DNA from 2 places in the Arthrobacter sp. E44 genome. Region 2 is predicted to be linked to the other one. Evidence: predicted binding sites of a transcription regulator. Region 2 holds the regulator's gene; the other holds the start of a gene.
What was found. The regulator HspR, encoded in region 2, represses chaperone genes until heat shock. The targets are predictions, from matches to a motif close to AAGTTGAGTCNNNNNGACTCAACTT.
Positions count from the first base shown of each region.

Region 1 (5,204 bases), on a different contig from region 2:
GGTCCAGCGGCAGCTCGTGGCTGACGATGAAGGACGGGCTGGCCTTTCCGCCGGCGATGAGGTCACGCAGGGCCCGGTTGTATTTTTTGACCGGGCACTGGCCTGAGCCCATGGTTTGTCCTTTGAACCAGTAGTTTCCATAGTCGAAGGCAATCTGGCCCTGCTGCTCAAGTTTGTCGGGGCCTCCCGGGTCCTGGGGCAGGAAAACTCCCACCACGCCCAGGCCGCCGACGAACCGCACGGAGTCCACAAGCCGGTTCAATGTCATATTGGGATGTTCAGTTCCGCCCGGATCGTGCGCTTGGTAGCCAACGCATTCACAGCCCCGGTCTGCACCGAAGCCCATGGTTTGGTCCTTGACGAACTCGACCGGGTCTACTTCGGAATCATTAACAGGAATGGCGCCGATCTCCTCCGCGAGCTTGAGCCGGTCGCTGTGGCGGTCCACCACCATGACCTTGCCGGCGCCCTTGATGATGGCCGAGTAGGCAGCCATCAACCCGACCGGACCGGCGCCGTAAATCACCACAGAGTCGCCCGGGTATACACCGGCCATCTCTGTGGCGTGCCAGCCCGTGGGGAAGATGTCAGCGAGCATGACATAGTCGAGTTCCTTCTCCGCCGCGTCCTCGCCCAGGCGCAGGCAGTTGAAGTCACCGTACGGCACGCGCAGGTACTCAGCCTGTCCGCCCTGGTATGGGCCCATGTCCGCGAAACCGTAGGCGGCGCCGGCGAGCTTCGGTTCAGGCTGCATCGTCAGGCAGTAGTTCGTGAAGCCGCGTTCGCAGTTTTTACAGAATCCGCAAGCGATATTGAATGGCAGGACCACCCGTTCGCCCACTTTTACCTTGCTGACCGCAGGGCCGACCTCCACCACCTCGCCCAGGTTTTCGTGCCCGAAGGAGCGGCCCGGTTCAAAACTGGTGCGCCCTTCGTACATGTGCAGGTCGGAGCCGCAAATGTTCGCTGAGGTGATGCGCACCAGCACGTCGGCGGGGTGCTCAATTTTGGCGTCGGGGATCTCCTCGACACTGACGTCGTTGGGTCCTTTGTAAACTACAGCCTTCATTGTTCGCTCTTTTCCAAAGTCCGCCCGGGGCAGCACAAATGCACTCCAGGGCGCGCGGCACCCAGGTACGTGTTCGTACATCACGGGGGAGCGGGATAGGAAAGGACCTCTGAGTCCGCCCATACGGGCGGGAGGCCCAGGATTCAAGGTGGCTCACTGCACTGGAAATCCTGGCGGGCAAGCCACTTCGCGAAATAGTAAATACCGGACCCAATGCTAAGCACCCTTAGTAAAGGATGTCGAGGGGTAAGAGGGTGCAACAATTTCGGCGGGTGCTGCTTCACGCTGTCCGTTCCCACGTTTGCACCGTGCTGGATCGTTACGCGGCACGTGCAGGATTAGGCTGCCACGTGGGTATATGTTTCGCAGTTAACCGGACTGGCCGAGGCTGACGACGAGGTTGATCGCTACTGCGACCACGAAGGTGGCGAAGAAGTAGGAGAGCAGTGCGTGCCCCAATGCGATCCTGCGGGAGGGGGTGGATGACTCGTTCACGTTGCTGGCGTTGTATGACATGCCGATGGAGAAGGCTGCGTAGGCGAAGTCGCTGTACGACGGGTCCTCGTTTTGATTGAAGCTGAAGCGATGGTGGTCGTCGTGGTAGTACATCCGAGCGTACTTGAAGGCGTAGACAGTGTTGACGAGCGACCACGCGAGCACGACGCCGAGAGCAGCAAGGATCGCTGCCGCCACGCCGATGGGATCCTTCTGTTGGCTGCGGATCAGTGCAAAGACAACCGCAACGAGACTGGCAAATGTCGCACCTGTGATGAGGGAGTCGACGAGCCGTCGAGACTTGCCTTCCTGGCGGGCGAGTTCGCCCGTGGCTTCCGGACCAGCAGGCCACGCCTTGGTCCACGCCCAGGCCAGGAAGACGCAGCCGGCGACAGACCACCCGATCAAGGGCGCGAGTTCCGGAGCGCCAAGCAACGCCGGAACAAGCGCGACAACGAGACCAATGATGGCTGAGATCAGAGCCTTGCGATCTATATGTGACATTGAGACTTACCCTCCAGTTCGATGGCCGTGAAGGGGTCCGACGGTCCACCGCTTGGGTCAGAGCGGATCTCAACATCACGGAATATCTCTGGACCTACGGATTTCTTTGCGTTCACAAGGAACCGGGGGTTCATTGTGCCCCATCGTACGCGGACATGCGCGGGTCCTTCAGGGTTGATTTCAGCGGACGATGACCAGAAGTGATCCGGCGCGGAATAGCACGTTGAGCATGGGCTGCAGCCAGATGCCGGGACGCATGGCTTTCACCGGGTCGTAGCGACACCACTGCACCGGGAATAAATACCATTCCCCAAAGTTGAGTCAAGTACACTCAACTTTCCAACGGAGGTTTCATGGCTTCATCATTCGGACCGGCGGAGTTCAGTAACGGCTCCTTCGACGAATTCCTTGCCCGTTATTTGCAGGGCCAACGCGGGGCCCGGAACGGGCAACCTATGGACATCACCCGGCTCCTGAGCCGGCGCACCCACGAGGTGCTTGCACGCGCCGCGGAATTCGCCGCGAACTACGGTCATGTCCACGTGGATGCGCTGCACATCCTGCGTGTCATCGTCGAGCGGGAACCGGCCGCCGACTATATCCGCCACGCGGGCTCGGAGCCCGGTGCCATCGCCACAGCCGCCGAGGAACGTCTTCCGGAGAAGGCAACTGCCAGGGCGGAAACGGCATTGGCCCTGACGCCGTCGGCACAGCGCGCCCTGCTGGACGCCTACCAGGTTGCCAGGGCATTCGGCTCAACGTACATCGATCCTGACCACGTGTTCTTCGCCCTCGTCGTCAACCAGGAGGCTCCGGCCGGTCAGGTGCTTGCAGCGGCCGGAGTGACGCCGGAGTCCCTGCAGTCCGGCCCGCGGGGGCAGTCCGCGGTGCCGGCGTCCGCACCGGCTGGTGCAGGGCCCGCACGGTCGCAGGCAGCCGCCGATGCGTCTGACACCCCTGTCCTGGATACCTACGGCATCGACCTCACGCAGCGCGCGGGCGAAGGCGGCCTGGACCCCGTAATCGGCCGAAGTGCCGAGATCGAGCAGACCATCGAGATCCTCGCCCGGCGCACCAAGAACAATCCGGTCCTGGTCGGGGAAGCCGGCGTGGGCAAAACCGCGGTTGTCGAAGGGCTGGCCCAGGCGATCGTCGCCGGCACCGTGCCCGAACAGCTGCGCGGCAAGCGTGTGGTTGCCCTGGATCTGCCGGCCATGTTGGCCGGGACGCGATACCGCGGTGACTTCGAGCAGCGCCTGACCAAGGCGATGGACGAGGTGGCTTCACGTACCGGGGAAATTATCCTGTTCATCGACGAACTCCATACCGTGGTTGGAGCCGGCGGCGCGGGGGAAGGCGGCATGGACGCAGGAAACATCCTCAAGCCGCGCCTGGCCCGTGGGGAACTTCATCTCGTCGGCGCCACCACCCTGAACGAATACCGTCAGTTGGAGAAGGATTCGGCACTGGAACGCCGCTTCCAGCCCGTACACGTCGGCGAGCCCAGCGTCGAGGACGCAGTGCAGATCCTCGACGGCCTGCGTGGACGCTACGAGGAACACCACGGCGTCCGCTACACGGACGAGGCGATCCGTGCCGCCGTCGAACTCTCCGCACGCTACGTGACCGACCGTTTCCTGCCTGACAAGGCCATCGACCTCATCGACCAGGCAGGTGCGCGGCTGAGCCTCAAACGCGGCTCGCGGCCCGACATGGATGTTCTGCGCGAGAAGCTCGTCGCTTTGGAGAAGTCCAAGAACGACGCGGCCGCCGCAGAACGCTATGAAGAGGCCTCGAGACTGCGGGATGAGATCGAAGAGGTGAACCGGAAGCTCTCCGCGACCAGCTCCAGCGCATGGGAGTCCGACGGCGTCCAGAACATCGTCAATGAAGCGGAAATTGCAGGAATCGTCTCCCGGTCCACCGGGATCCCGGCCAGCAGGCTCACCCAAGACGACCGGGAACGCCTGGCCAGGCTCGAGGATGACCTGCATCAGCGGATCGTCGGGCAGGACGACGCCGTGACTTTGATCGCGAAGGCGGTCCGCCGTAGCCGCACCGGCATGGGGGATGCGGGCAGGCCCGTCGGCAGCTTCCTGTTCCTCGGCCCCACGGGTGTGGGCAAAACAGAGCTCGCCAAGGCGCTGGCCGGGTCTTTGTTTGGAAATGAGAATGCTATGGTGCGCTTCGACATGAGTGAGTTCGGCGAGCGGCACACCGTAAGCCGGCTGGTCGGAGCCCCTCCGGGCTATGTCGGTTATGGCGAGGCCGGGCAGCTGACGGAACGCGTCCGTCGTAACCCGTACTCCGTTGTGCTGCTTGATGAAGTGGAGAAGGCCCACCCGGACGTGTTCAACCTGCTCCTCCAAGTGCTCGACGACGGGCGGCTGACCGACGGACAGGGCCGCGGAGTCGACTTCCGCAACACCGTGATCATCATGACCTCCAATCTCGGCTCGGAGTTCCTGGCCAGCAAGGGCGGCGCCATGGGCTTTGTATCCAAGGCCGACGAGGCCAACGGCTACGGCTCGGAGAAGGCGCTGCGGGACCGGGTGCTGGGCCGGCTGCGGGAGACTATGCGGCCGGAGTTCCTCAACCGCATCGACGAGATCGTCCTGTTCCGCAAGCTGGACCAGGCGCAGCTGCGCCGGATCGTCCGGCTGATGCTGAACCAGACGGAAACCCGCCTGCAGTCACAGGGCATCGCCCTGAAGGTCAGCGAAGCGGCCGTCGACTGGATCGCCGAACATGGCTACGAGCCCGAATACGGAGCCCGGCCCATGCGCCGCGTGATACAGCGTGAGCTGGACGACCGGATTGCGGATCTCTTTGTGGCGTCGGACCTCCAGTCCGGCGACCTGGTGGCCGTCTCGGTCGACGGGCAGTCGCTCGTCGTCGAGGCAGGCCGTGAGGCGATGCCATTGGCGGCGTAAGCCGTCGCCGGCAGCGGCAGCTCCGGACCCAGGCCGGGTACACAGTGACATCCTGTGTACCCGGCTTTTTGCTGGCCCGTTCGGGTTCGCTACGCACCGCGTCCCTTACATAGTTTGTACGGGCACGGCAGTGACTCTCCGGCCCCAGCGCGGAATGAACGGCCTCGAGGGCGCGCAGCCTTCGCGCACGTGGAAGATGTGGC
Region 1 is NZ_JBHDJA010000036.1:312-5,515, forward strand. Features, by position in the region: gene ACETK3_RS20390 (glutathione-independent formaldehyde dehydrogenase) at 1-1,069, opposite strand, end outside; gene ACETK3_RS20395 (DUF1345 domain-containing protein) at 1,439-2,068, opposite strand; gene ACETK3_RS20400 (ATP-dependent Clp protease ATP-binding subunit) at 2,422-5,001, shown strand.
Region 1: the regulator HspR is predicted to act here: its motif matches at 2,382-2,406, upstream of ACETK3_RS20400 (ATP-dependent Clp protease ATP-binding subunit).

Region 2 (16,361 bases):
TTGCGGCGGCTTCCACGGCCGCGCGCGCCCGGGCCAGCCATTCCCCGGCGTCCGGTGCCTCCAGCGCCAGCAGCCAGGCGGCGCCTTCGGCGTGGTCCAGGACCACCGCCCGGCCGGCAAAAATCAAGGCAGCATCCGGGGTGGGCGCGGAAACGTCACTGCCCCCGGTTTCGCGCTTCAGCTCATAGCCCAGGCAGCCCAGCCAGCCCAGGGTGAACTCGCCGGGATACCCGTCCGGGGTGCGCACGGCCCGCCGGCCCCAGACGGTATCCAGCCAGCGGAAGAATGGACCCGGGACCCGTGCCGTGCAGGAGCCGGCGCTGATCCGGCTGACGCCTGAACGGTACGTGACGGACTGTCCAAACATGCCGCCGTCGTCCGCCATGACGCTGAACCGGCTCCGCTCAGCGGCTGTCCGCGCCGCCGCGCCTGCCGCGCCGGGCGAGCTGCCCGCATTCGAGGAATCCAGCCATACAGCGTTGGCCGCTGCGCCGTACAGCGACTGGAACAGCGCCGGTGCGTCCGGCACGGCATCCAGCCGCTCGGCGCGGAGCCGCAGGCCCCGGCGGGCGGACAACTCGGGCGCGAGGACCGGTGCCAGGGCGGGCAGGTAGGGGAGGAGCTGCAGCACGTCCGACGGGGCTGATCCGTCAGCGAGGTTCTGGACGCGAAGGTCCGCCTGGCCGGGCACGTCGTCCCGTCCCAGCCATTCTTCTTCCTGGGCAGCCCACCGGTCCCAATACGGCTCAAAAGTTGCGCCGTCCCGGCCCAGCGCCCGGGTCCGGCGGGTGTCGTCCGGTGACTCGGCCCAGATCACCGCGTCGATCATGGGGCGGGCGGCCTCCGCGGCGGCCCCTACGCCCTCGATGATGACGATCTCTGCGGGCAGCGTCACCCGGGCGTCGCCGTCGTAATGGTTCTCCCAGTCCCAGCTGGTCCAGGAGGCTGCCTCGCCGCGGCTCAGCGGCGTGAGGACGGTGGTGACATAGCGTTCGATTCCGGCGGCCAGCCCGTCCCAGCCCGGGTAGATGTCCTCCAGGTGAAACAGTGAGACCTTGTGGTGGGCGCGGAGCCGCGCCGCAAGTTCGACGGCGAGGGTGGTCTTCCCTGCGCCGGAGCGCCCGTCGACGGCGATGATGACGGGGGCTGGGCTCATGGACTAGAGCGTACCGTTTTCCATCGACCCGTTTTATCCATGAACTACGCCCTGCCGCGAGGCATGCCGCCCGCTGCTGAGGTGCCCGCCCAGGAACCCGCTCACCAGCAGCAGGACTGCCCCCATCCGCGCCAGCCGTACCCCCGCCCGGTGGTTGCCGCGGGATCGCGCCCGCCAGGAGGCGACGTAGACGGCCGTGGCCGCGGCATTGGCGGCAGCGTGCACAACGCCTACGCGCTTCAGTGGGCGGTCCTTGCCTGACCAGGTTGCCCAGCCGGACAGGGCGGTGGGGACGGCGGCCACAACCCCAAGGGCCACCAGTCGCTGGGAGGAGCGGCGTGAGGCCTCGTCATCGAAAAGGTCCAGGAACACCGCGGACCACCAGGCGCCGAACGGGCCGTCAGTGAGGATGGTGTGCAGGGGAATGCCGGTGGTGTCGCCGCGGACGATGGTGCGGACTTTGCGCTGCGCCATCAGCCGGGCCGCCAGTGGTTCTGCTGCCGTGACGGCAGCGTCCAAACGTTTGGCCTCCTCCAAAGCGCCAAGGAGACGGGTGTACCTGCCAGGGTTGGATGCGGCGTGCATGCAGCACAAAATACTCCTGGCGCTGCCGGATTGCACCGGCTTTCTTCCGCTGGAAGATTTTCCTGCGCTTGGAGGCTCCTAGTGCGGTTGAAGCTGGGTGTTCTGCAGGACGGCGGCCTTGATGTGCTGGACAAGGCCCGGGAGGGCGGCGTGAATCTGATGCCACACGGCGTCGAAATCCGCGTGCCCGCCGTACCAGGGATCCTCGATGCCCTGGTCCAGCAGGTCACGGTCCGCCATGGCGGGATCAAAACTGCGGAGCATCCGGATCTTGTCCAGCGATTCCTGGTCCGGTGCGGCTTCAGTCAGCCACGCGTAGTGGTCAATGTCCAGGGCCAGGATCAGGTCGCGCTCGCGGAACCAGTCCGGCTCCCACTCCCGCGCAACGTGATGCTCTGATGCCAGCTGTGTGGCGGCGAGCCGGCGGGCTGCCCGGGGATCGATGGGCCGGCCGGCCTCGTAACCGGTGGTGCCGGCCGAGTCCACCTCCACCAGTCCGTCGAGGCCCTCGCGTTCCAAGGCTGCCCCGAGCATGAGCTCGGCCATGGGGGACCGGCAGATGTTGCCCGTGCAGACGGTGATGACGCGGTATGCGCTCGACGTTGAGTTCATGGGACTAAGCATGCGCGCTGCCGAACCCTCTTGGCTACCCGGCTGTTCACATTGTTTTACAAGCTTGTAAAGATGCATTACTTGGCCCGAAATGGGTACGTGCCATCCCCGTGCCGAAGCGGGAAGGGCCCCTGTCAGTGGATCAGGGCCAGCAGGATTCCCACGCCAACGAACAGGACGCCGAAGACCCTGCTGAGCACCAGTTGGCCCTGCTCGGTGCTGGTAAACCGCTGGAACGAACGCGCGGCCGCCGCAAAAAAGAACCACATCACCAGGATGTCGATGGCCACGATGGTGGCTGTCAGAATGGCGTACTGGGTGAACAGGGGCTGGTCCGGCCGGATGAACTGCGGCGTGAACGCAAGGAAAAAGACGATCGCCTTGGGGTTCAACAGGTTGACCCAAAAGCCCCGCCGGAAGATGGACCAGGTGGGCTCGTTGCGGAGGACCGCCGCCTGCTCCTGCGCGGCCGCGGGCTTGCTGAGGAACTGGCGGATGCCCAGGTACACCAGGTAGGCGGCCCCCGCATAGCGGATCACGTTGAAGGCGATGGGGGAGCTCGCCACCAGCACCCCAACGCCCAGGGCCACGATCAGGACGTGCACTATGAGGGCCGCCTGCTGGCCCAGGATTCCCCATATGGAGCGGCGGAACCCGGCGTTGAGCGAGTTGCTCATGGTGTTGATGGCCCCGGCCCCCGGGGTGAAGCTGATCAGGACGCCGGCACCCGCCAGGGCCAGCCACAGGGAAAATTGCACTAAACAATATTACGTGGGGTGCGGGTGTTCACGGCGAGCGGCGGAACTACGCCCGGGCGATGACCTCGCCGTTGGGGATCAGGAACCAGCCGTCGTCCGTAGATCCCCAGCGGTGCCAGCCGGCCGAGATCCGCGCCAAATCCGCGGGCTCGGCGTACCCGTACTCCAGCGCCTGCTCGGCGAAGGCAGAATGGAGCACCCGCTCACCCCAGACGCGTGCCTGCCAGCGGCGCTGCTGTGCGGTCGCGTAAAGCCAGTTGCTGCTGGTGGGGGCAACATCGGTGAAGCCCGCGGACTGGGCCCAGCTGACCAGCCGCCGCCCGGCGTCGGGCTCTGCTCCGTTGCGGCGGGCGATCCGCTGGTACAGGTCCATCCACTCGTCCAGTTCAGGGATTTCGGGGTACCAGCTCATGCCGTGGAAGTCGGCGTCCCGTACCGCCACGATGCCGCCCGGCTTGGCCACGCGCCGCATCTCCCGCAGGGCCTCCACGGGATCGGTCAGGTGCTGGAGTACCTGGTGGGCATGGACGACGTCGAAGCTTTCGTCGGGAAAGTCGAGGTCATAGATGTTGCCCGCCACGAATTCCACATTGGGCACTTCCCGTTCGACGGCGAGCGCCTGAGCCTGGGCGACGATGTCCGGTGAACGGTCCAACCCGGTGACCTTTCCGGGTTTGACCAGGGCGGCGAAGTCGCAGGTGATGGTGCCCGGTCCGCAGCCGACGTCCAGCAGGGTCGACCCGGGCGTGAGGTAGGGGAGGACGAAGGCCGCGGAATTTTCGGCGGTCCTGGCGGCATGGGCGCGGACCACCGATTCGTGGTGGCCGTGCGTGTAAACGTCGTCTTCGGGCTGCTGCGCACTCATGATCAAACGCTACCCCTCCATCGGTCCTGCTATTCGGATTCCGTCCTTGCCGCCACGGTTGCGTCAATCATTGCCGTCATGAAGCGCGTGACAGTGTCCAGCTCCTCCTCCGAGAAGCCGGCGATGGCGCTGCCCATGTGCTGCGCCAGCGGAGCGAAGATGGCACCCCCCTCCCGGAATGCCTTCGGTGTCATCTTGAGCTGGACCTGACGCCGGTCCGTGCTGTGGCGTTCCCGGACCACATGCCCGGATTGGTCCAGCCGGTCGATCAGTGCGGTAGTGGCGGGTGAACTCAGGTTCAGTTCCTTCCGCAGCAGGCCGGGCGTCACCACGTTGCCCCTGGCGGTATGGCGCATGATCACGGCGAGGGCGTTCATGTCCGTGCGGTGCATGTCCTTGCGGTCCCCGGCGGCATCCACGTAGCGGTTCGCCTCGATGGTGAACTCCTGCAGGATCCGCAGCAGCGGGTGCCCGAACTCCGGGCCCGCCTGCTCGAAAGGGGAAGCATCCGGAGCCTTGTTCTCCGCCATCTCCACCTCCCAGCTTTCATTCCTGCGCCGAGTTTTGCCCAGGCGTCCTGACGGATATTACTCCAGGCCCCATGGAGCCACCTGCACCCGCCGGGTCAGCAGTTCCGGCGGAATGAAAAAAGCTTGACTGGCACTTATCTCTGTCATGGAGATAATCTATGCTGGAACAAATACTACTCCTCCTGCTCACCCTTGGAAGGCATCATGAAACGCACAAAAGTTGGCAGGGAACGTGTCCCGTTCTGGCTGCGCTGGCTGGTCCCGGTTGTCCTGGTGCTGACCTGGCTGGGCCTCGCGGGCGTGGGCGGCCCAACCTTCGGCCGCCTGGAGGAGGTTTCGTCCAACGACCAGGCCTCCTTCCTGCCCGCCAGCGCCGAGGCCACGGAGGCCCAGGATTGGCAGGCGAAGTTCCGCGACTCCGACGAAGTCCCCGGCATCATCGTCATCGAGAAGAGCGAGGCATTCACGCCCCCGCAGCTGGGCGAACTTGCCACCCTGAAGGCCGACCTTGAGAACCTCAAGCTGGGCAGCACCGTCATCGGCCCAATTCCCTCCAAGGACGCCAAGGCTGTGCAGTTCGTTGTGCCCATCGGATCGTCGGCCGAGCTCAAGGGCGCCGTCAAGGAACTCCGCGACACGGTCAAGGAGGCAGCGCCCGAAGGTGCCCAGACCTTCGTGACCGGTCCGGCCGGACTTGCGGCGGACCTTACCGCTGCGTTCGGCGGAATCGACGGCATCCTGCTGCTCGTGGCCCTGTCCGCCGTGTTCGTGATCCTCCTGATCGTCTATCGGTCCCTGCTGCTGCCCATCATGGTGCTGCTGACCTCGGTGTTCGCCCTGTGCGCTGCCATCCTGCTGGTGTTCGGCATGGCCAAGGCCGGCTGGATCCAGCTCAACGGCCAAAGCCAGGGCATCCTCTCCATCCTCGTGATCGGCGCGGCCACGGACTACGCCCTGCTCTTCGTAGCCCGCTTCCGCGAGGCCCTCACCCACACCACCAACCGCACCGCCGCCGTCCTGACCGCCTGGAAAGCGTCCTTCGAGCCGATCGTGGCCTCCGGCGCCACCGTGATCATCGCGCTGCTGTGCCTGCTCTTTTCCGACTTGAACTCCAACAAGGCACTGGGGCCGGTTGCCGCGGCAGGCATCCTGTGCGCCCTGTTCGCCGCGCTGACCCTGCTGCCCGCCCTGATGGCTCTGCTTGGCAGGGCCGCGTTCTGGCCCTTCCGTCCCAAGCTCCTGCCGGCAGACCAGCGCGAGCCTGAGCTGGTCACCGGGCTCGAAGGCCAGAAGGGCCTGTGGCGCGCCACCGGTTCGCTGGTGTCGCGCCGCCCCAGGACGGTTTGGGTGGCCTCAGTCCTCCTGCTGCTGGTCGCCGCAGGCGGCCTGTTCCAGCTGAAGGCCAACGGCGTGCCGCAGACGGATGTCATCCTCACCGCCTCCAATGCCGTCGACGGCCAAGACGCACTGGCCCGGCACTTCGACGCCGGCAGCGGCAGCCCCGCCGTCGTGGTGGCCGACCAGGACAAGGCAGCAGAGGTGCTGGCCAAGGTGAAAGCGGACGACGGCGTGGGCGAGGCGTACCTGCTCGGCCCGGGCAGTGTGCCCATCACCGGAGCCCCCGGCACTCCCAGCGCCCCGGACGTACGGGACGGAAAGGTGCTGATCAATGCCACGCTGAACAATGCCGCGGACTCGCTGGAGGCGGAGGAAACCATCAAGGCCCTCCGCACCGAGGTGAAGGCCGTTGATCCCGGCGCCCTGGTTGGCGGCGTAACCGCAACGGCGCTGGACACCAACACCACTGCCCAGCACGACCTGGTGGTCATCATCCCCGTGGTGCTGGTGGTGATCCTCTTCATCCTGATGCTGCTGCTGCGCTCCGTCGTGGCCCCGGTCCTGCTGGTGCTCTCCGTGGTGCTGTCCTACGCAGCCGCGCTGGGAGTCTCGGCCTTCGTATTCAACAACCTCTTCGGCTTCCCCGGCGCCGACGCCACCGTTCCGTTGTTCGGTTTCGTGTTCCTGGTGGCCCTGGGCGTGGACTACAACATCTTCCTGATGAGCCGGGTCCGGGAGGAATCGCTCAAGCATGGCACCCGCCCCGGCATCCTCCGCGGCCTCGGCGTGACCGGCGGCGTGATCACCTCCGCAGGCGTGGTGCTGGCCGCCACCTTTGCGGCATTGGGTGTCATTCCGATCATGTTCCTGGTGCAGTTGGCCTTCATCGTGGCCTTCGGCGTCCTGCTGGACACCGTGCTGGTGCGCTCGCTGCTGGTCCCGGCACTGGCCTACGACATCGGCCCTCGAATCTGGTGGCCCAGCAAGCTGGGGCGGACCGACGGCGGAAACCCCGTGCAGCCGCGGGAGCCCGGCGTCGAGCCCCTGGAAGAGGTTCCCACCCGCTAGTCCCTGCCTTTCCCGCCCTAACCCTGTTGCCGCCACCATTCCACGGTGGCGGCAACAGCCGTTTCCAGTGGGCGATGCGGGCCGCCGGAACCCTGTTGGTGCGCCCGCCCCGTCGGTAGACTGCCAATGCGCCCGCACGGACGCGGAGCCTCGAAGGAGAGATGCACCATGACTGAGAACCCGGAATTTGCAGCCGAGGAACCCCGCAGCGGCAGCAGCGCACCTGGACTGGAAGGGGAAGGTGGGCAGTACGTGGATGGCGATTACGGCGACGCCGGAGCCGTGGACAGGCCGGCGGAGGGCGCGGATGAGGGCCAGTACCTGGAGGGCGATTACGGGGACGCCGGGCCTGCCGGCACCCGCGCGGAAAATGCGGGGGAAGACGGGCAATACGAAGACGGCGACTATGGCGACGCGGGTGCCCTCAATGAGCCGGAGCGGGGTACGCCGGAGGGCGAGTATGAGGAAGGCAATTACGGTGATGCCGGGACGGCCGGTGATGCCCGCACCGAGAAAGTCATCCGGGAAGGGCTGACCGGCGGCGGCCAGATGCAGGCGACAACGGAGGAACGCGGACCCCTCCACGGAGACCGCGGCACGGAGCGCTAAGCAGCCCGGCGGCGCCGTTCTCGCAGAGCGAACTGCCCTGCCGCCGTCGTACTTCTTTCTTTGGATGCCGGAAACACAAGGAATTTTGCGGCCTTAAGCCTGGACACATTTCAAAGTTGAGCGGGGTCCGCTCAACTTTGGATTGACATCGGTGGCGCCCTGAGTAGAGTTGAGTGCAGAACGCTCAACGCTTAGGGCGCCAACCAGTTTCCAAGGAAAGAAGGAAGCAACACATGTCACGTGCAGTAGGTATCGACCTCGGAACCACCAACTCCGTCGTCTCCGTTCTCGAAGGTGGCGAGCCCACCGTTATTGCCAACGCCGAGGGTGGCCGCACCACGCCGTCGGTCGTTGCATTCTCCAAGTCCGGCGAGGTCCTGGTTGGCGAGATCGCCAAGCGCCAGGCCGTCAACAACATCGAGCGCACCATCGCTTCGGTCAAGCGCCACATGGGCACCGACTGGACCGTGGCCATCGACGACAAGAAGTACACCCCGCAGGAAATCTCCGCGCGTATCCTCATGAAGCTGAAGAACGACGCCGAGTCCTACCTGGGTGAAAAGGTCACCGACGCCGTCATCACCGTTCCGGCCTACTTCAACGACGCCGAGCGCCAGGCCACCAAGGAAGCCGGCGAAATCGCCGGCCTGAACGTCCTGCGCATCGTCAACGAGCCCACCGCCGCAGCACTCGCCTACGGCCTGGACAAAGGCAAGGAAGACGAACTCATCCTGGTCTTCGACCTCGGTGGCGGTACCTTCGACGTCTCCCTGCTGGAAGTCGGCAAGGACGAAGACAACTTCTCCACCATCCAGGTTCGTGCCACCGCCGGTGACAACCGCCTGGGCGGCGACGACTGGGACCAGCGCGTCGTTGATTACCTGCTGAACCAGCTCAAGGTCAAGGGCATCGACCTCTCCAAGGACAAGATCGCCCTGCAGCGCCTCCGCGAAGCCGCCGAGCAGGCCAAGAAGGAACTGTCCTCCTCGTCCAGCACCAACGTCTCGCTCCAGTACCTCTCCGTCACCCCCGACGGCCCGGTCCACCTGGATGAGCAGCTGACCCGCGCCAAGTTCCAGGACCTCACCAAGGATCTGCTCGAGCGCACCAAGAAGCCGTTCCACGATGTCATCAAGGAAGCGGGCATCAAGCTCTCCGACATCAACCACATCGTGCTGGTCGGTGGCTCAACCCGTATGCCCGCCGTCTCCGAGCTGGTGAAGGAACTGGCCGGCGGCAAGGAGCCCAACAAGGGCGTCAACCCGGACGAGGTCGTGGCAGTCGGCGCAGCCCTGCAGGCAGGTGTGCTGAAGGGTGAGCGCAAGGACGTCCTCCTGATCGACGTCACCCCGCTGTCCCTCGGCATCGAAACCAAGGGCGGCGTGATGACGCACCTGATCGAGCGCAACACCGCCATCCCCACCAAGCGGTCCGAGACCTTCACCACCGCCGACGACAACCAGCCGTCGGTGGCCATCCAGGTCTTCCAGGGCGAGCGTGAATTCACCCGCGACAACAAGCCGCTGGGCACGTTTGAACTGACCGGCATCGCCCCGGCACCGCGTGGTGTTCCGCAGGTTGAGGTCACCTTCGACATCGACGCCAACGGCATCGTCCACGTCTCCGCGAAGGACAAGGGCACCGGCAAGGAACAGTCCATGACCATCACCGGTGGCTCCAGCCTTTCCAAGGAAGACATCGAGCGCATGGTCCGTGACGCCGAGGAGCACGCAGCCGAGGACAAGGCCCGCCGCGAGGCAACCGACACCCGTAACACCGCCGAGCAGCTGGCCTACTCCGTGGACAAGCTGATCGCCGACAACGCGGACAAGCTGCCCGAAGAGGTCAAGACCGAGGTCCAGGGCGACGTTGACAGCCTCAAGAAGGCCCTCGAAGGCACCGACGACGCCGCTGTGAAGTCTGCGTTTGAGAAGCTTCAGGCTTCCCAGACCAAGCTCGGCGAAGCGATCTACGCCCAGGCCGGTTCCCCGGACGGCGCAGGGGCTGCAGGCGCTGCAGGTGCTGAAGGTGCCGCCGGAGCTTCGGCAGGTTCCTCCGACGAGGACATCGTCGACGCCGAGATCATCGACGAAGACGAAGCGAAGAAGTAACCCATGCCGCACCACGGTAACGAGGAAGAGCACAACGCATCCGCCGGCCAGGAGCGCGGTCAGAACGGCGAACCGGTCATCCGGGACAACCGCAAGGTTGACCCGGTGACCGGGCAGGCCCGGCACCCCGAGGGCGGTCACGCTGAAGGCGGAAACACTGCCCCCGGGGCCGGTTCCCAGGCCGGAGCAGATTCCGACGGCGACGCACTGGCCCAGGCCGAGGAGATTCTCAACGGCGTGGACGTGCCGGCCGAGGAATCCGTGGCCCAGGGGGCACCGGCAGGATCAACCGGCAACGCCGAGGCAGCCGAACTGCGCAACGACCTGCTCCGCCTCCAGGCTGAGTACGTCAACTACCGCAAGCGCGTTGAACGCGACCGCGCCGTGGCAGGGGAGATGGCCGTTATCGGCGTCCTGAACTCCCTGCTCCCGGTCCTGGACGACGTCGACGCCGCCCGGCAGCACGGCGACCTCACCGACGGACCCTTCGCCGCGATCGCCAACAAACTGGAGAACGCGCTGAAGACGTACGGCCTGGTCCGCATCAACGAGACCGGCGTGGAGTTCGATCCCACGATCCACGAGGCCCTGATCCAGCAGCCCGGCGAGGACATCGAGGTTGACACCGTCAGCCAGGTGCTCCGCTCAGGCTACAAATCAGGAGACCGCGTCCTCCGCGCAGCCCAGGTCATCGTCGCTGTACCTGCGTAGCATTACTCCAACGAGATGGCAGTTCGCAGCAATGATTCGTAAGAACACTGATGTGAACTGCCATCTCGGCACGTACTTTTTGAAAGGAAACGCCATTGGCTAGCCAGGATTGGGTGGACAAGGACTTTTACAAGATCCTTGGTGTTGCCAAGGACGCTTCCGACGCCGACATCAAGAAGGCCTACCGGAAGCTTGCGCGGCAGCACCACCCTGATACGAATGCGGGGAACGCTGCTTCCGAGAAGAAGTTCAAGGACATCTCCGAGGCTTATTCGGTGCTTTCGGATCCCGATGAGCGCCAGCAGTATGACGCCATCCGGGCCATGGGCAGCGGGGCGCGGTTTGCTCCCGGCGGTGCCGCCGGTGGCAACGGCGGGTTCGAGGACATGTTCGGCGGCCTGTTCACCGGCAACACCGGACGCCATGCGGGCGGGTTCAATCCTTCCGCCGGTGGCATCCCTCCCGAGTTCGCGGATCTTTTTGGCGGCTTCGGCGGTGCCCCCGGGTTCCAGCGCACGCCGCAGAAGGGCGCTGACCGGACCGCTTCCACCAGCATTTCCTTTGCCGGTTCCATCCGCGGCACCACTATCGGCCTGCGCGAGCCCAGCGGCGAAGTCATCGATGTCCGCGTTCCTGCCGGCATCAAGGACGGCCAGAAGGTCCGCGTGCGCGGCAAGGGCCAGCCGGGTGCTGCCGGCAACGGCGACCTGGTGGTGTCCGTCTCCGTCCAGCCCCACGCTTTTTACACGCGCGACGGCGACAACCTCCGCATCCACGTCCCGGTCACCTTCCCGGAGGCTGCCCTGGGCGCCGACATCGAAGTGCCTACCGTCGACGGCGACAAGGTGAAGGTCCGCGTCCCGGCGGGCACGCCGTCGGGACGCACCCTGCGGGTGAAGGGCAAAGGCGTGAAGACCTCCAAGGGCACCGGCGACCTTCTGGTGACCATCGACGTCGCAGTTCCCAAGAATCTCAACAAGGACGCCGAAGCTGCGGTCAAGGCGTTCGCCGAGGCAACGTCGTCGGCGGACGTCCGCGAGGGCCTGGCAGCCAAGGCCCGGCTTTAGGGCGGAGGTGAGCCGTGGACATCAGTGCTGACCAGCCGATCTTCGTGATCTCCGTGGCGGCCGAGCTGGCGGACATGCATCCGCAGACCCTGCGGCAGTACGACCGGCTGGGCATCGTCAAGCCCAGCCGCGCCCCCGGGAAATCGCGGCGCTATTCGCAGCGTGACGTGAACATGCTGCGGGAAGTGCAGCGGCTGTCCCAGGAAGGCGTATCGCTCGAGGGCATCAAGCGCATCCTGGAACTCGAAAACCAGGTCGCGGCCCTCCAGAGCCGCATCACCGAGCTCACCGAGGAACTGGGCCGCCGGCCCCGTGCGGTGGACTCGCGGATCTTTGCTGCCGGCGCAGCCGGTGACGTGGTGAGCCTGGCACGCGGACAACGGCCCCGGCCCAGGTCGCAGGCTGTCATGCTGTGGCGGCCCCGGGCCATTGGGCAGTAGGTACTGCATTCCGCTGCCTGCCGAAAATAGAGTACCTACTACTCGTGACCGGACAGCCCCCTGAAACTTGAATGGAACCATCGCCGGATCAGCGGCGGTGGTTCCATAAGTTCTGGGGGTTTTTCCGTGTTTAGAGTTCTCAGCAAAGGTCTCATCCGCAAGGCCCGGCCATGAGTCCGGGGATGGAATCGGTGGCCGCGTTCAGCCACTCCCTGCCTGGGCAGATCCTGCTGGCCATCGGGCAGACTGTCGTTGTGGTCTGCGTCTGCTTCGACATGGTCCGCGAGCTTTCCGTCCCGAGGTCGCACCGGCGCTACGTGGCCAGCACGGTGTTCCGGACCCTGGCCATCCCGTCCATCATGGCCAATGCCATGACCGTCTTCATTGCCCTGGTGGTTTCCTCCTGGATGGATGTGGTGATGGGCATGTTCGTGCTGGTGGCCATCGTCTTCCGCTTCCACCACAACCAGGACGAGGACAACTGGTGGAAGGGCAAGGGCAAGAAACTGGCCCGCTGGGCCCGCCGGCAGTTCGCCGGCCGGACGTCAGCCGCCCCGGCCGTGGGCTAGCAACGAAGGCCCCTGTGCCGCACTGGCCCATCTTTTGGAGATAACCCACGACGGGAGCCCGGGTTTCCGGGTTTCCCGCGTCGAAAACTGGGCCAGTCCGGCAGCGGGCTCAACCACCGGGGCTTAGTAGCTGGGCCGGGTTTCGCCGTCGGTTGGCTTTACGAACTTCGCCGCGAGGGCCTCGGAGCCGCGGGCCAGGAGGGCGACGTCGGCGCCGACCAGGATGAAATCGGCGCCGTGGTCGAGGTAATGCTGCGCGGTGTCCGGGTTGAAGGCGTTCACGCCCGCGGGTTTTCCCGCGGCTGTGGCGGCTGTGAGGCAGTGTTCGACGGCGGCGCGCACCTCTGAGTGTTCCTGCTGTCCCAGCAGGCCCATGGAGGCGGCCAGGTCGGACGGCCCGACGAAGACGGCGTCCACACCGTCGACCTTGAGGATGTCCTCCACTGACTCGACAGCCGCAACGGACTCGATCTGGACCGTCACGCTGATGGTCTCGTTGGCGCGGGCCAGGTAGTCCGGGACCCGGTTCCAGCGGGCGGCGCGGGCCAGCGCGGATCCGACTCCGCGGACGCCCTGCTGCGGGTAGCGGGTGGCGGCCACGGCGGCCTCGGCCTCGGCCACCGAGTTGACCATGGGGATCAGCAGGTTCTGCACGCCCAGGTCCAGGTACTGCTTGATCACCACGGTGTCGTTGACCGGCGGCCGGACCAGGGTATGCACAGGGTAGCCGTGGATGGCCTGGAGCTGGGCGAGGATGGATTCGAGTCCGTTGGGGCTGTGTTCGGCATCGATCAGCAGCCAGTCCAGTCCGGATCCGGCGCAAAGTTCAGCGATGAGCGGACTGCCGGAGCAGACCCACATGCCGGCCAGCGGCCGGCCTGCTTCACCCTTGTGCTTTTCCGCTGCCAGCGCGGACCGGAAGGTGTCCTCTATTCGAAACGGCATGTCACGCTCCCCAGCGGTCCGTAGTCGGCATGCACGGTATCACCCTTGTACACCCACATGGGACGGGTGAAGGAACCGGCGAGGATGATGTCCCCGGCCTTCAACGCGTCACCGTGGGCGGCGATCTTGTTGGCCAGCCAATGGACCCCGTTGGCGGGGTGGTCCAAGACTCCGGCAGCAACCCCGGTCTCCTCCACGGTCTGGTTCTTGTAGAGGATGGCCGAGACCCAGCGCAGGTCCACGGCGTCCGGCTTCACCGGGTTGCCGCCGATCACCATGGCGCCCATGGCCGCGTTGTCCGAGATGGTGTCCACGATGGTCCGGCCCTCCATTTCGATCCGGGAGTCCAGGATCTCGAGGGCCGGAACCACGTAGTCGGTGGCCTTCAGGACATCGAAAATGGTCACGCCCGGGCCCTTGAGCCCGTCCTTCAACACGAACGCCAGCTCCACCTCCACCCGCGGATGCGTGTACTGGTCCCACTGGACCGAGCATCCGGTGTCCAGCACCATGTCATCGAAGATGGCGCCGTAGTCAGGTTCCGTGATGCCGGTGGCGGCCTGCATGGCCCTGGACGTGAGGCCGATCTTGCGCCCCACCAGGGTCCTGCCGGCGTCCTCGTTCCGGCGCCGCCACAGCTGCTGCACCGCGTAGGAGTCCTCCACCGTCATGCCAGGGTAGCGGGCGGTCAGGCGGGCAACAGGGGTGCGGGTCCGGCCGGCTTCCACCAGCTCGTCCGCGATGGCCTCAATCGTCTTCGGCTCCAACATGGCTAGACCTGGACTCCCAGCTTGAAGCCGGTCCGGTCGCCTTCGGGCGAGCCTTCCTTGCGGGTGTAGGAGAAGCCGTCGGCCCCCACGGTCACCGCCATCTCGGACTTTTCCTCGCGGACGATGACCGGCTGCGGGTTGCCGTCCAGGTCCAGGACGAGGGAGGCCTCGGTGTACCAGGACGGGACGACGGGGTTGCCCCACCAATCGCGGCGCTGGTTGTCGTGGACGTCCCAGGTGATGGTGGGGTTGTCCGGGTCGCCGGTGTAGTAGTCCTGGGTGTAGATCTCGATGCGGTGGCCGTCCGGATCCAGGATGTAGAGGTAGAACGCGTTGGACACGCCGTGCCGGCCGGGGCCGCGTTCGATCCGGTCGCTGATGCGCAGGGCGCCCATCTTGTCGCAGATCTGGATGATGTTGTGCTTCTCATGGGTGGCGAACGCGACGTGGTGCATGCGCGGGCCGTTGCCGCCGGTCAGGGCCGTGTCGTGGACCGTCTGCTTGCGGTGCATCCAGGCGGCATAGGTGACGCCGTCGGAATCCTTGATGTCCTCGGAGACGCGGAAGCCGAGGTCCTCCAGGTACGCCCGGCCGCGCGGGACGTCGGGGGTGACCTGGTTGAAGTGGTCCAGGCGGACCAGTTCACCGGCCGAGTAGAGGTCGTAGCGCTGGGTGAGGCGTTCGACGTGTTCCACTTCGTAGAAGAACTCGTAGGGGAAGCCCAGCGGGTCCTCGACGCGCACGGAGTCGCCGATGCCCTTGGTGAAGCCGTCCTTGCGGCGCTCCACGCGGCAGCCGAGCTCCTTGTAGTAGGCCTCGGCGGCGTCCACCTCGGCGGGGGACTTCACCCGGTAGGCGAAGGCGGCGACGGCGGCGACCGGTCCCTTGCGCAGGACCAGGTTGTGGTGGATGAACTCCTCCAGGGAGCGCAGGTAGATGGCGTTCTCGTCCTCTTCGGTGACGTGCAGGCCCAGGACGTCCACGTAGAACTCGCGGGACCTGGCGAGGTCCGTGACCACGATTTCCATGTAGGCGCAGCGCACGATGTCCGGTGCCGGGACGGTGGGGGTGGGAACGAAGTCGGTCATGGGATTCTCTCTTCTTCGAAAGGGCTTTCCCCAACTGACTGGCAGTAGTTGTCGTTTTGGAGCTTCAAAACGACAACAAGTGCGAGCTAGTTGGGCTAGGCGCCGAATTTGGGGGTGTGGACGGAGCCGAGCGTGATGTGCACGGCCTGCTGGTCGGTGTAGAAGTCGATGGAGCGGTAGCCGCCCTCGTGGCCCAGGCCGGATGCCTTGACACCGCCGAACGGGGTACGCAGGTCGCGGACGTTGTGGCTGTTCAGCCAGACCATGCCGGCTTCCACGTTTTGCGAGAAGTTGTGCGCCCGGGTCAGGTTCTGGGTCCAGATGTAGGCCGCCAGGCCGTACTTGGTGTTGTTGGCCAGCGTGAGGGCTTCGTCGTCGTTCTCGAACGGGGTGATGGCCACGACGGGTCCGAAGATTTCCTCTTGGAAGATCCGGGCGTCGGGTGCGACGTCGGCAAACACCGTGGGTGCGATGTAGTTGCCTTCGGGCAGGTGGTCGGGGCGGCCGCCGCCGGCCAGGAGCCGGCCTTCGGACTTGCCGATCTCCACGTAGGAAGCCACCTTCTCGTAGTGCTCGGGGTGGACCAGGGCTCCCACCTGGGTCTTGGGGTCGTGGGGGTCGCCGACCACGATGTTCCTGGCCCGGGCGGCGTACTTCTCGCAGAATTCGTCGTAAATGCCGCGTTCCACCAGGATGCGGGAACCTGCGGTGCAGCGCTCCCCATTGAGGGAGAAGACGCCGAACAGGGCGGAATCGATGGCGGCGTCCAGGTCCGCATCAGCGAAGATGACGCAGGGGGACTTGCCGCCAAGCTCCATGGACAGGCCCTTGAGGTTGGTTGCGGCGTTGCGGAAGATCGTCTGGCCGGTGGTGGTCTCGCCGGTGAAGGAGATTAGCGGGACGTCCGGGTGCTTGACCAGTGCGTCGCCGGCTTCCTCGCCCAGGCCGTTGACCAGGTTGAAGACACCGTCGGGCAGACCGGCGTCCTTGAAGATGGTGGCCCACAGCGAAGCGGACAGGGGAGTGAACTCGGCGGGCTTGAGGACCACGGTGTTGCCGGTGGCAAGGGCCGGGGCGAGCTTCCAGGACTCAAGCATGAACGGGGTGTTCCACGGGGTAATCAGGCCGGCGACACCGAT
Region 2 is NZ_JBHDJA010000007.1:81,429-97,789, forward strand. Features, by position in the region: gene pabB (aminodeoxychorismate synthase component I) at 1-1,156, opposite strand, end outside; gene ACETK3_RS08305 (DUF2231 domain-containing protein) at 1,190-1,741, opposite strand; gene ACETK3_RS08310 (low molecular weight protein-tyrosine-phosphatase) at 1,820-2,353, opposite strand; gene ACETK3_RS08315 (LysE family transporter) at 2,488-3,111, opposite strand; gene ACETK3_RS08320 (methyltransferase domain-containing protein) at 3,158-3,976, opposite strand; gene ACETK3_RS08325 (MarR family winged helix-turn-helix transcriptional regulator) at 4,006-4,506, opposite strand; gene ACETK3_RS08330 (efflux RND transporter permease subunit) at 4,711-6,912, shown strand; gene ACETK3_RS08335 (hypothetical protein) at 7,081-7,521, shown strand; gene dnaK (molecular chaperone DnaK) at 7,755-9,632, shown strand; gene ACETK3_RS08345 (nucleotide exchange factor GrpE) at 9,636-10,343, shown strand; gene ACETK3_RS08350 (DnaJ C-terminal domain-containing protein) at 10,439-11,410, shown strand; gene ACETK3_RS08355 (heat shock protein transcriptional repressor HspR) at 11,425-11,850, shown strand; gene ACETK3_RS08360 (hypothetical protein) at 12,033-12,419, shown strand; gene ACETK3_RS08365 (HpcH/HpaI aldolase/citrate lyase family protein) at 12,543-13,364, opposite strand; gene hpaH (2-oxo-hept-4-ene-1,7-dioate hydratase) at 13,349-14,134, opposite strand; gene hpaD (3,4-dihydroxyphenylacetate 2,3-dioxygenase) at 14,137-15,222, opposite strand; gene hpaE (5-carboxymethyl-2-hydroxymuconate semialdehyde dehydrogenase) at 15,318-16,361, opposite strand, start outside.